One region of the Paraburkholderia sp. AV2 genome, then DNA from elsewhere that is predicted to be linked to it. Evidence: predicted binding sites of a transcription regulator. Region 1 holds the regulator's gene; the other holds the start of a gene.

Region 1 (6,573 bases):
TTGCCTACGGCAAGCTGGGCGGCAAGGAACTCGGCTACGCCTCGGACCTGGACCTGATCTTTCTGTACGACGACGAGGACGAAAGCGCCGCCGAGATCTACGCGACGTTCGCGCGGCGCCTCATCACGTGGCTCACGACGGCCACGGGCGCGGGCACGCTGTTCGACGTCGATCTGCGCCTGCGGCCGAACGGCGAGTCGGGGCTGCTAGTCACCGATCTCGACTCGTTCCGCCGCTACCAGCTGCGCGAGGGCGACGCGGCGAACACGGCGTGGGTCTGGGAGCACCAGGCGCTCACGCGCGCGCGCTTTTCGGCGGGCGATGCGGCGATCGGCAACGCCTTCGAGGCGATCCGCGTGCAGGTGCTCACTACGCCGCGCGATGCTGCGCCGCTCGCGAAGGAGATCGTCGAGATGCGCCAGCGCGTGGAGGACGGCCATCCCAACCGGACCGAACTCTTCGACCTCAAGCACGACCGCGGCGGCATGGTCGATATCGAGTTTCTCGTGCAGTACTGGGTGCTGCTGCATGCGGCCGAGGACCCCGAACTGATCCGCAACACAGGGAACATCGCGCTCCTGCGCGAGGTGTCGCGCTTCGGCCTCATGAGCGAGGAGGAGGCCGATACGATCGGCTCGGCGTACCGGCTCTATCGCAAGCTGCAGCACCAGTTGCGGCTGGACGGGATGGAGACGGCGCGCGTGGCGCCCGAGCGGGTGGCGGCGCAGCGCGAAGCGGTGCTGGCGCTGTGGCGGCGGGTGTTTGAGCGGGGGTGAGGCTGGCGGCGAGGTGGTGCTGGCTACCCGTTTAGCGTCGCGGCATGCTCACGCCGCCAGCATCTCCTTCGCATGCCTGCGGGTGGTGGCCGTGATTTCGAGCCCGCCCAGCATGCGGGCCACTTCCTCGATGCGGCCGGGCTTGTCCAGCGGGGTGACGGCCGAAAGCGTGCCGCCGTTGCCGTCGCTCGCCTTCGAAACCTGGAAGTGATGATCGCCGCGTGCCGCCACCTGCGGCAGGTGCGTGACGCACAGCACCTGGCGCTCGCCGCCGAGCTGATGCAGCAGCCGGCCCACCACTTCCGCCACGCCGCCGCCTATGCCGGTGTCGACTTCGTCGAAGATCAGCGTGGGTGTTGGGCTCGCGGCGCTCGCGATCACGGCGAGCGCGAGGCTGATGCGCGCGAGCTCGCCGCCCGAAGCGATCTTCGCGAGCGGCCGCAACGGCACGCCCGCATGACCCGCGACGCGGAATTCGATCTGCTCCAGCCCGTGCGCGCCACCTTCCGCAAGCGGCACGAGCGCGACTTCGAAGCTGCCGCCCGCCATCGAAAGCTCCTGCATCCCCTGCGTGACCGCCACCCCAAGCGCCTTCGCCGCTTTTGCGCGGGCCTTGGAAAGCTGCTTCGCTTCGGCGAGATACGCCTCGTAGGCGCGGTCGGCGGCGGCGCGCAGGCTGTCGAGGTCCGCGGCGGCGTCGAGCGTGGCGAGTTGCGCGCGCCGCGCCGCGTGTTCTTCGGGCATCGTCCCGGGCTGCAGGCGGAACTTGCGGGCCGTCGAATGCAGCGCGTCGAGACGCTTTTCCACCTGGGCGAGCCGGTCGGGATCGAGTTCGAGCCGCTGCGCGTAGTGCGACAGCGAGTACGCCGCTTCCTGAAGCTGGATCGCCGCCGGTTCGAGCGCGGCGAGCGCGTCGCCTAGCGCCGGGTCGATTTCCGCCAGGTCGCGCAGCTTCGAGACGATGCTGTTCAGATGCGAAAGCATCGCCTCGTCGGATTCGGAGAGTGCGGTAAGCGCGCCCTGCACGCCGTCGATCAGGTTCGCCGAATGCGTGAGGCGCCGGTGTTCCGTGTTGATCTCTTCCCACTCGCCCGGCTGCGGCGCGAGCTTGTCGAGCTCCGCGAGCTGCCACGCGAGGCGCTCGCGTTCGAGCTGCAGTTCGCGGTCGCGCGACTGGGCGGTTTCCACGGCCTGGCGGGCGTCGCGCACCGTGCGCCACGCGCGGGTGACGGCGGCGGCGAGCTCGGTCAGGCCCGCATGCGTGTCGAAGAGCTCGCGCTGGGCGTCGGGACGCATCAGTAGCTGATGCGCGTGCTGGCCGTGGATGTCCACGAGCATCTCGCCAACCTCGCGCAGCTGCGTGAGCGTGGCCGGCGTGCCGTTGATGAACGCGCGCGAGCGGCCGCCGCCATCCACCACGCGGCGCAGCATCACGGTGTTTTCGCCGTCGGGGCTCGCGAGCGCCTGGTCGTCGAGCCATGAGGCGACGTGCGGCGGGACATCGAATTCGGCGGTGATGTCGGCACGGGTCTCGCCGGTGCGCACGACGCCTGCGTCGGCGCGGGCGCCGAGCGTCAGCGCGAGCGCGTCGATCAGGATCGACTTGCCCGCACCGGTCTCGCCGGAGAAAACGGAAAAGCCGTTGTCGAATTCGAGGTCGAGCGCCGCGACGATCACGAAGTCGCGAATCGAGAGATGGCGGAGCATGGAGTTTGGCTGCCTGCGGTTGGCGTGCGGTCGGAAAGATGAGCGGGCGCGCGGCGCGGTCAGCCTTCGGGATCGTCCTGAGGGATCGACGGATGCTCGTTCCAGTGCAGCTTCTTGCGCAGCGTCGCGTAATAGCTGTAGCCGACCGGATGCAGGAAGGGCACGGTATGGCGCGAGCGGCGCACTTCGATCACGTCGCCGAGTTCGAGCGAGGTGAACGACTGCATGTCGAAGTTCACGTTGACGTCGCGGCCCGCCACGATCTGAATGCTGACCTTGCAATCGTCGGGCAGCACGATCGGGCGGTTCGAGAGCGCGTGCGGCGCGATCGGCACGAGCACGAGGCCCTGCAGTTGCGGATGCAGGATCGGCCCCTGCGAGGAGAGCGCGTAGGCGGTCGAGCCCGTGGGCGTTGCGACGATCAGCCCGTCGGAGCGCTGGTTGTACATGAAGCGGCCGTCCACGTGCACGCGCAGCTCGGCCATGCCGGAGAAGCCGCTGCGGTTCACGACCACGTCGTTGAAGGCGAGCGCGTGATAGATCGGGTCGCCGTCGCGGGTGATGCGCGATTCCAGCAGCGTGCGCTCCTCGCGCTCGAACGAGCCGGCGAGCAGTTGCGGCACGATCTCCTGCATGTCCGAGAACGGGATGTCGGTGATGAACCCGAGCCGCCCGTGGTTGATGCCGATCAGCGGCGTGCGGTAGGGTGCGAGCTGGCGTCCGATGCCGAGCATCGTGCCGTCGCCGCCGAGCACGACCGCGACGTCCGCGCGCGCGCCGATCTCGGCGGCCTGGAGCGCGGGGTAGCCGGCGGCGCCGATCTCGTGGGCCGTCTGAGCCTCGAACACCACGTCGAAGCCCAGCTTCGAGATGGTCTGCGCGAGCGACATCAGCGGCTCGCCGATACCTTGCGTGTTGCTCCGGCCGACTAGCGCGACGGTCTTGAACTGGCTCTGGATCTTCTGGATTCGCATGCCGGCATTACACCATAGTCAGATCGTGAAAAGAACCTGGCGGTCCCCGGGAAGGCCGGACGGCGGTGCTTTGCGCATTTCCCGATAGAATCGGTGACGCGGTGATGACAACGCCGCGCGCCGCGCGCGGATGCCGCAAAAGCCTCGGAGCTCCGTTTCGCGCGAGCGGAGCGCACTCGCGGCCCGGCGGCCATTAGGCTAGAATTTTCAGTCATGCTAGATCCCCGCGCACAAACCCTCCTCAAGACGCTGATCGAGCGCTACATCGCCGAAGGCCAGCCGGTCGGCTCGCGCACGCTGTCGCGCTATTCCGGTCTGGAACTGAGCCCGGCGACGATCCGCAACGTCATGTCGGATCTGGAGGAGCTGGGACTCGTATCCAGCCCGCACACCTCGGCGGGACGCGTGCCCACCCCGCGCGGCTATCGCCTCTTCGTGGACACGATGCTTACCGTCGAGTCCGCCGCCGACGAAGAAGCGGTCACGCAGGCGGTCAAGACCACCCTGCGCCCCGGCGAGACGCAGAAAGTGGTGGCCGCGGCCGCCAGCGTGCTGTCCAATCTCACGCAGTTCGCGGGGGTGGTGCTGACGCCGCGCCGCAGCCACGTGTTCAAGCAGATCGAGTTCATGCGCCTTTCCGCCAGGCGAATCCTGCTCATCATCGTGACGCCCGAAGGCGACGTGCAGAATCGCATCATGGCGACGCAGCGCGATTTCTCGCCCTCCGAGCTCATCGAAGCCTCCAATTACATCAACGCGCATTTCGCAGGCCTCTCGTTCGACGAGGTGCGCCAGCGGCTGCGCGACGAAATCGACGCGCTGCGCGGCGACATGACCACGCTGATGCACGCCGCCGTGACGGCGAGCACCGACGAGTCCGACGTCGGTGAAACCGTGCTCATTTCGGGCGAGCGCAATTTGCTCGAAGTGGCCGACCTTTCGTCGGACATGGCGCGGCTGCGCAAGCTCTTCGACGTGTTCGACCAGAAGACGAGCCTCCTGCAACTGCTCGACGTATCGAGCCACGCACAGGGCGTGCAGATCTTCATTGGCGGCGAGTCGAATCTGGTGCCGATCGAGGAAATGAGCGTCGTGACCGCGCCGTACGAGGTCAACGGCAAGATCGTGGGCACGCTCGGCGTGATCGGCCCGACGCGCATGGCGTACAACCGCGTGATTCCCATCGTCGACATTACCGCGCGCCTCCTTTCGCTCACGCTCAGCCAGAACTGAGCCGCTCACGTTTTCATCATGGAGCAAACGCGCGCGGCGCGCCATTGGCCGAATGGCCGGCTGGGCGCGCACGACCCGGCCGCTATAATGGTTCCCTTGTGCAACCGTTGCTGCGCTCGATGGACTTGAGGCGCGGCGCAAGTCTTCGCCTATGCGTTTCGATCTGGAGCGGCCGCTGCAGTCCGCCGGCGCGCATCGCGTCGCCGTGCTGCTGATCAATCTGGGCACGCCCGACGCGCCCACGCCGCGCGCGGTGCGTCGCTATCTGGCGCAGTTTCTTTCCGACCCGCGCGTGGTCGAGATTCCTGCGCCCGTCTGGCAGGTCATCCTGCGCACGCTGATCCTGCCGCTGCGCGGACGCTCGTCGGCGAAGAAGTATGCGGCGGTCTGGACGCCCGAAGGCTCGCCGCTGCGCGTGCACACGCAAAAGCAGACCGACGGCCTGCGCCACCTGCTGCATGCGAACGACTATGCGGTCATCGTCGATTACGCCATGCGCTACGGCACGCCCGACATGCTCTCGGTGCTCCGGCAGCTCAAGCTGTCGGGCGCAGAGCGCATTCTGCTCGTGCCGATGTATCCGCAGTACTCCGCCTCGACCACGGCTACGGCATTCGACGCCGCGTTCGCCGCGCTCGGCCGCATGCGCAACCAGCCGGAAATCCGCACGGTGCGCGCGTATCACGACCATCCGGCCTACATCGCGGCGCTCGCGGCGCAGGTCCAGCAGTACTGGCAGGCGCACGGCCGGCCCGACTTCGCCGCGGGCGACCGCCTCGTGCTGAGCTTTCACGGTGTGCCTAGCCGCACGCTCGACCTTGGCGATCCGTATCACGACCAATGCCAGCAGACGGCATCGCTCCTCATGCACGCGCTCGAACTGACGCCGGTGGAATGCCGCGTCACGTTCCAGTCGCGCTTTGGCCGGGCGCAGTGGCTGCAGCCCTACACGGCGCCGACGCTGCGCGAACTCGGGCAGGGCGGCGTGCGGCGCGCCGACGTGTTCTGTCCCGGTTTTACGGCAGACTGCCTCGAAACGATCGAGGAAATCGGCATGGAAGTGCGCGACGAATTTTTGCATGGGGGCGGCAAGGCGTTTCACCGCATTCCCTGTCTGAACTCGTCGCCGGCGTGGATCGCCGCTCTCGGCGAAATCGTCGCCCAGAACCTGCAGGGCTGGCCGGTGCGGGCCGCGTCCCCGGCCGGCGCGCTCGCCTGAATCCGGCTCGGACGCTCTTCATCTTCATCGTATGAACTACAAGATCTCGACCGACCCGTCCGCGCGCCTGCGCATCGACAAGTGGCTATGGGCCGCCCGGTTCTTCAAGACCCGCTCGCTCGCGGCGGACGCCGTCGGCAAGGGGCACGTGCGCATCGGCGGCGCGGTGGTGAAGGCGTCGAAAGAGGCGCGCGTGGGCGAACTCGTCGAAATCGAGATCGACCATGTGCTCTGGGAGGTCGAGGTGCTGGGTTTGTGCGACGTGCGCGGCCCGGCTAGCGTCGCGCAAACCCTCTACGCGGAAACGCAGGCAGGGCGCGAGCGGCGCACAGCGGAGCAGGAGCGCAGGCGGCTCTTTCGCGAGCCCGCGGCGGTGCTGCACGGACGGCCGACGAAGCGCGACCGACGCACTATCGACAAACTTGGGCGTGAGGGTTGAACAGCGCTTCCATGGCGGCATGAACGCCGCCATATTCGGTCGTGTTGTCGGTTACGGCGCCCGACATGCAGATGGTGGTGGTTCCGGCAATGAGTACCAGCGCGACCACCGATATTGCAAAGGTCAGTTTCACGGTACTCCCCCGGGAGAAATGCACGGCGAAAACGGCCAGCTCGGTGTTGGGTACGGGTCTCAGACGCACTTGCAGGGTCAGGGTAAACGTGG
Region 2 (6,573 bases), on a different contig from region 1:
GCTGCTGGAAGACATGCCGGTGGCCGCCTTCAAGGTAGGCGCGGCAACGCGCGCCGAAGTCGTGAGCGCGATCGCCGAAGTCGTGGCCGACTACGACGACATCCCGCTCATCCTCACGCCCGACTTCACGCTCGACGACGAGCACGTGCTGGCCGCCGACGAACTGCGCGAGACGATTGCCGATCTGCTCGCGCCGCAAACCACGCTCCTGATCGCCGACGCCGCGACGCTGCTTGCGCTGGCCCAGCCCGACAGCGACGCGGAAGCGCCCAGCCTCGACGCCGCGATCGCCCACCTGCTCTCGACCGGATGCGAGTACATCCTTGCGATGGAGACCGGCACGCATCGCCTCGTCAACACGCTCTACTGCGAGGACGGCCAGTTGCGCCAGGATCTGTGGGACCGCCCCGCGCAACCGCTGATGGGCCTTAACGATACGCTTGGCGCCGCCATCGCGGCGCTGCTCGCCAACGGCCAGGAACCGCCCGAAGCGGTGCGCGAGGCGCAGGAGTATCTCTATCAGGCCGCGCAGAGCGCGTTCAGGCCCGGGATGGGCGCGTGGATTCCGGACCGGTTCTTCTGGGCGCGGAGCAACGACAGCGAAGACGGCGAGAAGCCGTCGGGCGATGTGGGAGAGGCGCCACCGCCGGCTGGCGAGGCTCAGCACTGATTGGAACGTTGCGCCGCCGGTCCGCGGTCGGTAGCGCAAAATTCAGGCGTAAAAAAACCCGCATCTCTGCGGGTTTTTTGTCTGGGCAGGAAACACGCCTCGCAGCGTGTTTCCCTGCACTTCGATGTAATCGCGGCGCGAGCCGTTCTTACATGTCCATGCCCATGCCGCCCATGCCGCCGGGCATGCCGCCAGGCATCGGAGCATCTTCCTTCGGCACTTCTGCGACAGCGGCGTCCGTCGTCAGGAGCAGGCCTGCGACCGAAGCTGCGTTTTGCAGCGCGGTGCGCGTGACCTTCGTCGGGTCGACCACGCCGGCTTCCACCAGGTCGCCGTACTCGCCGGTCGCTGCGTTGTAGCCGTAGTTGCCGCTGCCAGCCGCAACCGCTGCCACGACGACCGAAGCTTCTTCGCCGCCGTTCGTGACGATCTGGCGCAGCGGCTCTTCCATGGCGCGCAGGACGATCTTGATACCGGCATCCTGGTCTGCGTTGGCGCCCTTCACGCTGGCGATTGCCGTGCGTGCGCGGATCAGCGCAACGCCGCCGCCGGGGACGATGCCTTCTTCAACGGCAGCGCGGGTGGCGTGCAGCGCGTCTTCCACGCGTGCCTTCTTTTCCTTCATTTCGACTTCGGTCGCAGCGCCAACCTTGATCACTGCCACGCCGCCTGCCAGCTTGGCAACGCGCTCTTGCAGCTTTTCACGGTCGTAGTCCGACGTCGCTTCTTCGATCTGCGTGCGGATTTGCTTGACGCGCGCTTCGATGTTCGCGGCCACGCCTGCGCCGTCGATGATCGTCGTGTTTTCCTTGCCCACTTCGATGCGCTTCGCTTGACCGAGTTCGTTCAGCGTTGCCTTTTCGAGCGTCAGGCCAGTTTCTTCAGCGATGACCTGGCCGCCGGTCAGGATCGCGATGTCTTCCAGCATGGCCTTGCGACGGTCGCCGAAGCCCGGAGCCTTGACGGCGACGGTCTTCAGGATGCCACGGATGTTGTTGACGACCAGCGTTGCCAGAGCTTCGCCTTCGACGTCTTCGGCGATGATCAGCAGCGGACGGCCAGCCTTCGCGACTTGTTCCAGAACCGGCAGCAGATCGCGGATGTTCGAGATCTTCTTGTCGAACAGCAGGACGAACGGGCTTTCCAGCACGGCGACTTGCTTGTCCGGGTTGTTGATGAAGTACGGCGAGAGGTAGCCGCGGTCGAACTGCATACCTTCGACCACTTCCAGCTCGTCTTGCAGCGACTTGCCGTCTTCGACGGTGATGACGCCTTCCTTGCCGACCTTGTCCATCGCTTCAGCGATACGGTCGCCGATCGACGAATCGCTATTCGCCGAGATCGAGCCGACTTGCGCGATTTCCTTGTTGGTCGTGCAGGGCTTGCTGATCTTGCGCAGTTCTTCGATTGCTGCGGCGACGGCCTTGTCGATGCCGCGCTTCAGGTCCATCGGGTTCATGCCCGATGCGACGTACTTCATGCCTTCGCGGACGATCGACTGGGCCAGAACCGTAGCCGTCGTCGTGCCGTCGCCGGCGTTGTCGCTGGTCTTGGAAGCCACTTCCTTGACCATTTGCGCGCCCATGTTCTGGAGCTTGTCCTTGAGCTCGATTTCCTTCGCGACCGAGACACCGTCCTTGGTGACCGTCGGGCCGCCGAACGAGCGCTCGAGGACCACGTTGCGGCCCTTCGGACCCAGCGTGACCTTCACAGCGTTGGCGAGAATGTTCACGCCTTCAACCATCTTGGAACGGGCGGAATCGCCGAACACGACGTCTTTAGCTGCCATCTTTTAACTCCTTGAATTCTGGGAAATTTCTCGGCGCGGCGATGAACTTACTTGTTCACCACGGCCATGATGTCTTCTTCGCGCATCACCAGCAGTTCGTTGCCGTCGACCTTGACGGTCTGGCCAGCGTACTTGCCGAACAGGACGCGATCGCCAACCTTCACGTCGAGCGCGATCAGGGCGCCCTTGTCGTCGCGCTTGCCCGGGCCGATGGCCAGGACTTCACCTTGATCCGGCTTTTCTGCCGCTGCGTCCGGGATCACGATGCCCGAAGCGGTCTTGGTTTCTTGATCCAGGCGCTTGACGATCACGCGATCATGCAAAGGACGAAGGTTCATGGATGGATCCTCTCTTGATTAGGACTTGAAGACAGTCAAGAACACCTGACTGGCGAGCGGGCCAGCCAGAGAATTGTTAGCACTCTCGTGCAGTGAGTGCTAATTATATGGACGAGGAGTGACAAATTCAAGAACGGGGGCGGATGGTCTTGGTATTGTCGAGATTCACTCAACCTGGAACTTTGTTCACTTAAGCTGGAACTCAACACCAAGAGGCAGCCCACGCAGAACTCCATTTCCCCCGAAAAAACAATGCCTTAACCCCCACACTTGCTATGGTGGGCGGTCAGCGTCCAAGAGGACGCACGTCGTTTTCCCAATGGACAAGACCGCCATGCACGCCAGGTAAGGCGGACGTCCCTGGGGGAAATCCCGATCTCTACCCAGAAAGTCCGACCCAAATATCTAGGAGGGAGGACTGGAGCCCAGCTTCCGCCTCTGGCATGGCAGAGATGCCCCAACGGCCGGCCGCGTACCGGCGCAGCAACGAACAGGCCACCCTGACCTCCGCATCCGCGCGCGGAAGGCCGTCACGGAGTAGCAGTCGGCAGGCGTGCTTCCGCGTACTTTTTGTTCCGCCGCACCGTAAGCAGGTTGTTTTCTGTCGCGATGGAGGCAATTTGCTCCAGATATGAATCCTGCGCCGAACAACCTTCGTGGAAGCCCCCAATCCCGTCCGTACAACCCCGAACAGCGTCGCTCCCGGCCTATGGTAAAGTCGATTCATACCATTCCGGTATCGATTCTCAAAACTAGCTGCAATCGTGACCAAACCTAGCTTCCAGCCCGTCGGCGGTGCACATGCCATTGAAATGATGGCGATCGGAATTGAGTGGGCAACTCCGCTCACTGAGACGCAACTCGGAGATCTGCAGAAGGTCTACGACAGCGCGCCCGAGATTCGCGACTTTCTTCCTAGTCATGCCCCGCTCCAAGGTTTTTCAATACAGCATGTCGCACAGTTCGATGCTGCGAAGCAACAGCCCCAGATAATTTCGCCGCCGCAGTTTGTGACACAAATTTCCGGCTTCGATATGAGTCAACTTGACTCGGCTGGAAAGGTTTCGTGGGTGACGTCGGTTCGCCCCCCGGTCTTATCCTGCACCTGCAGCGTCTACGACCGTTGGAAGAACGTCAAACCGAAGTCCCTCTCTATCCTGCAGCCGTTTATCGACGTGGTACTGAGCGCCGGTGTAAAAATCCGCGCCATTGGCTTGCAATATCAGGATGCTTTCCGTCTGCCAGATGGAATCTCTCAAGAGGTCTCCAAGGAACTTTTCCGTCAGGACGGACTTTGGCTTCCACGCCACGTATTTAACGAACCATCGTATTGGCACTGCCATCAGGGCTGGTTCTCAAAGGGTCCAACCGAACGTCGGATTCTGAACAACGTAACGACTGACATTTCTGACGTAAATGGCGCTTGCTTCGCCCGTCTCGGCGGCCAACATCGCGTCTTCTCTACGTCGTTTGACGCGAAAGACCCAATCGATATACAGGGATCTGACATTGACGAAATGCTTGACTTTCTGCATGAGCAAAACAAGCAGGTAATCAATGGCATCCTGAGTGATGTTGCACTTGAATCCATCGGTTGTTCTGTGGGGGACGCATGAGTGTCAATTTCGATCTACCAGACCCTGCCGGCTATTTCTACGGGACGCCGACAACTAGCTTGCTCCGTAGCGATCAAACGTCGACGAGCCAAACATCCGTTTTAGTTGTGAGCGAATATTTCGTCTCGCGCCTGCAGCCGACCGCAGAGTCATATGTCAACTATTTTCAGTCGCCACTTCAAGAGATCCAGATTCGACTGAATCAATGGCTCGCTGACTTAGGAAGCCAGACTCAACTGCAGTGCGAAGATTCAGCACTCTATGTCGCACCTGTAGCCAGGATTTCGCCTGAATTCTTCGACGGGTACAAGCCTTTCTTCAGGGCCATCGTTTTGTATCGCGCACATTTAGCAAATTCGGATGACGAAGATACGACGCCACCATCGGAGGCACAGATGAGCGCTGCCTACTTGGGGCTCGCAAACCTCATGCTTGCACTTGTGCCTGCGCCGTCCCCGATGCTGTTGGAGAACGGAACAATTGGAGGCTACTGGCGCCGCGGCAGGAGCTACGCAAGCATTGACTTCGAAGTTGATGGAGAGCACACCTGGGTCGAAACCGATGGGGAAGAACTAAGGTCTGGCACGTGGAAATCGCCAGAGGGGCCAATGCCATTAGCGTTGTTCAATGAATTAATCGCACTTGCGTCGTGAGTCTGCCGATGAGTTTTTACGATCTCGACACGTCGCCAGACACGACACGCGCAGAAAAATTAGTTGCCAAAGATGCGGATGGAAGCAAGCAGCACGAAAAAGTGTCTGAGCATGCCCCTAGTCACGTTGACGATGCAGAGCTTCTAGCACGGAGTCTAGAGTTCCCGTCTAAGTTTCTTGATGGAGGGGGATTGAATGACTCCCTATTCCAAGATGCGTACACTCATGGCGCGTCAGCGCAACGCCTACCAGAAGGTTGGGTAACGCACGAGGTATGCGTTCATAAACGGTTCGAGAACCGAGCGATAGCGCGCCGCGCGGGATCAGACGGAAAGCGGGCGAAACCCGATTTCACCTACATCGGGTCATTCCATATGACCGCAAGGGAATTGCGTGACACCCAATTGCCCGCTGAGCAGGTGAAACGAGTGCGAGTATATGATGCCGGTACTGATCCTGCGGATCCACTTCACGCCGAGATTATTGCGGACGCCACTGGTCTAGAAAAACTGCAGCGACACGAATTGCGGGTTCAACTGATGAATTTGGCGCAAAAGCGTGGCTTATACGTCTCTCCGTTTCTTAATGAAGAAGGGATGCGCAGGGCTACAAGCAGTCAGTGTGCGCTAGTGCAACCTTCAGAGCAAACTTTGACGACCGATGAGCAGGCAATAGTGAACGTTGCAAAAGCAAGTTCAGCTACCGCCTTACCCTCTTCTGGCGACATTGCCGCTTGATCCAAGTATGAAGTTCTAGCGCGGTAAAAGGAGGCGCGGGCGCTGCCTCGTCACTTGCGGAGGCTACCGACACGCCGACCGCCGTGCTCGCACTGTCCGATTGCTTATTCGCTGCGCTCAGCCCTCGGCTTGCCTGCGAACCTTCACATTCCGACGACGGCAGAATGACTAGGCTGCCGCGCTTGCCGGCGCGTCGGCAAACTAATACCAGAACGCAATCGCCGCACGCCCAAAGTGCATAACACCTTGTAACGCGCCTCACAGAATTAAACGACCTAACCAAATCGCAAATTTGCAATTTGCAAAGAAAATCCTCATTTTGATCTCAGCACAAGAATCAAAGAGAAATACATCTTGATAGGAAGAAAATATTTACCTACTCTACCAGCAGATTTCTGCACCCGAGCGAATAAACGATATGACACCGTTCTCGGTCGTACTCCGGACTCTGCGGGCTCGATTTGAACTTGGACAGGGACAGTTTGCAGAACGCCTTGGTTATCGCCAAGCGTACATATCGGCGCTCGAATGTGGCACAAAGCTACCAAAGGATCAGTCGCTAGTGCCAAAGATAGCGAGGTTACTAAATCTGGCACCTGATGAAGAAGCTAACCTTCAGCATGCCTTTGCTATCTCTCGCCGCTTTGACTTCCCACCTGCCGGAGCTCCGGTAGATTCCTACGCACTATGTGCCCAGCTATTCGAGATGCTTCCCATACTATCGCATGGGGACATCCGCTTCATCCGCGGTGTGCTTGACGGTGTTCGAC

What was found. Region 1 encodes HrcA, which represses chaperone genes, less so after heat shock. Its sites were predicted from a motif close to TTAGCACTCNNNNNNNNNGAGTGCTAA; they were not measured.
Region 2: a site for HrcA is predicted at 2,874-2,900, ahead of groES (co-chaperone GroES). Genes of this name have one in related genera too.

What each region holds. Positions count from the first base shown of each region.
Region 1 covers NZ_JBANLK010000021.1:20,326-26,898, reverse strand. The annotation lists gene glnE (bifunctional [glutamate--ammonia ligase]-adenylyl-L-tyrosine phosphorylase/[glutamate--ammonia-ligase] adenylyltransferase) at 1-776, shown strand, start outside; gene recN (DNA repair protein RecN) at 825-2,483, opposite strand; gene V8683_RS16230 (NAD kinase) at 2,543-3,457, opposite strand; gene hrcA (heat-inducible transcriptional repressor HrcA) at 3,671-4,690, shown strand; gene hemH (ferrochelatase) at 4,842-5,909, shown strand; gene V8683_RS16215 (RNA-binding S4 domain-containing protein) at 5,941-6,348, shown strand; gene V8683_RS16210 (hypothetical protein) at 6,320-6,481, opposite strand.
Region 2 covers NZ_JBANLK010000029.1:73,069-79,641, forward strand. The annotation lists gene V8683_RS19990 (hydroxymethylpyrimidine/phosphomethylpyrimidine kinase) at 1-670, shown strand, start outside; gene groL (chaperonin GroEL) at 819-2,459, opposite strand; gene groES (co-chaperone GroES) at 2,507-2,797, opposite strand; gene V8683_RS20005 (TIGR04255 family protein) at 3,562-4,413, shown strand; gene V8683_RS20010 (hypothetical protein) at 4,410-5,066, shown strand; gene V8683_RS20015 (hypothetical protein) at 5,075-5,803, shown strand; gene V8683_RS20020 (helix-turn-helix domain-containing protein) at 6,222-6,573, shown strand, end outside.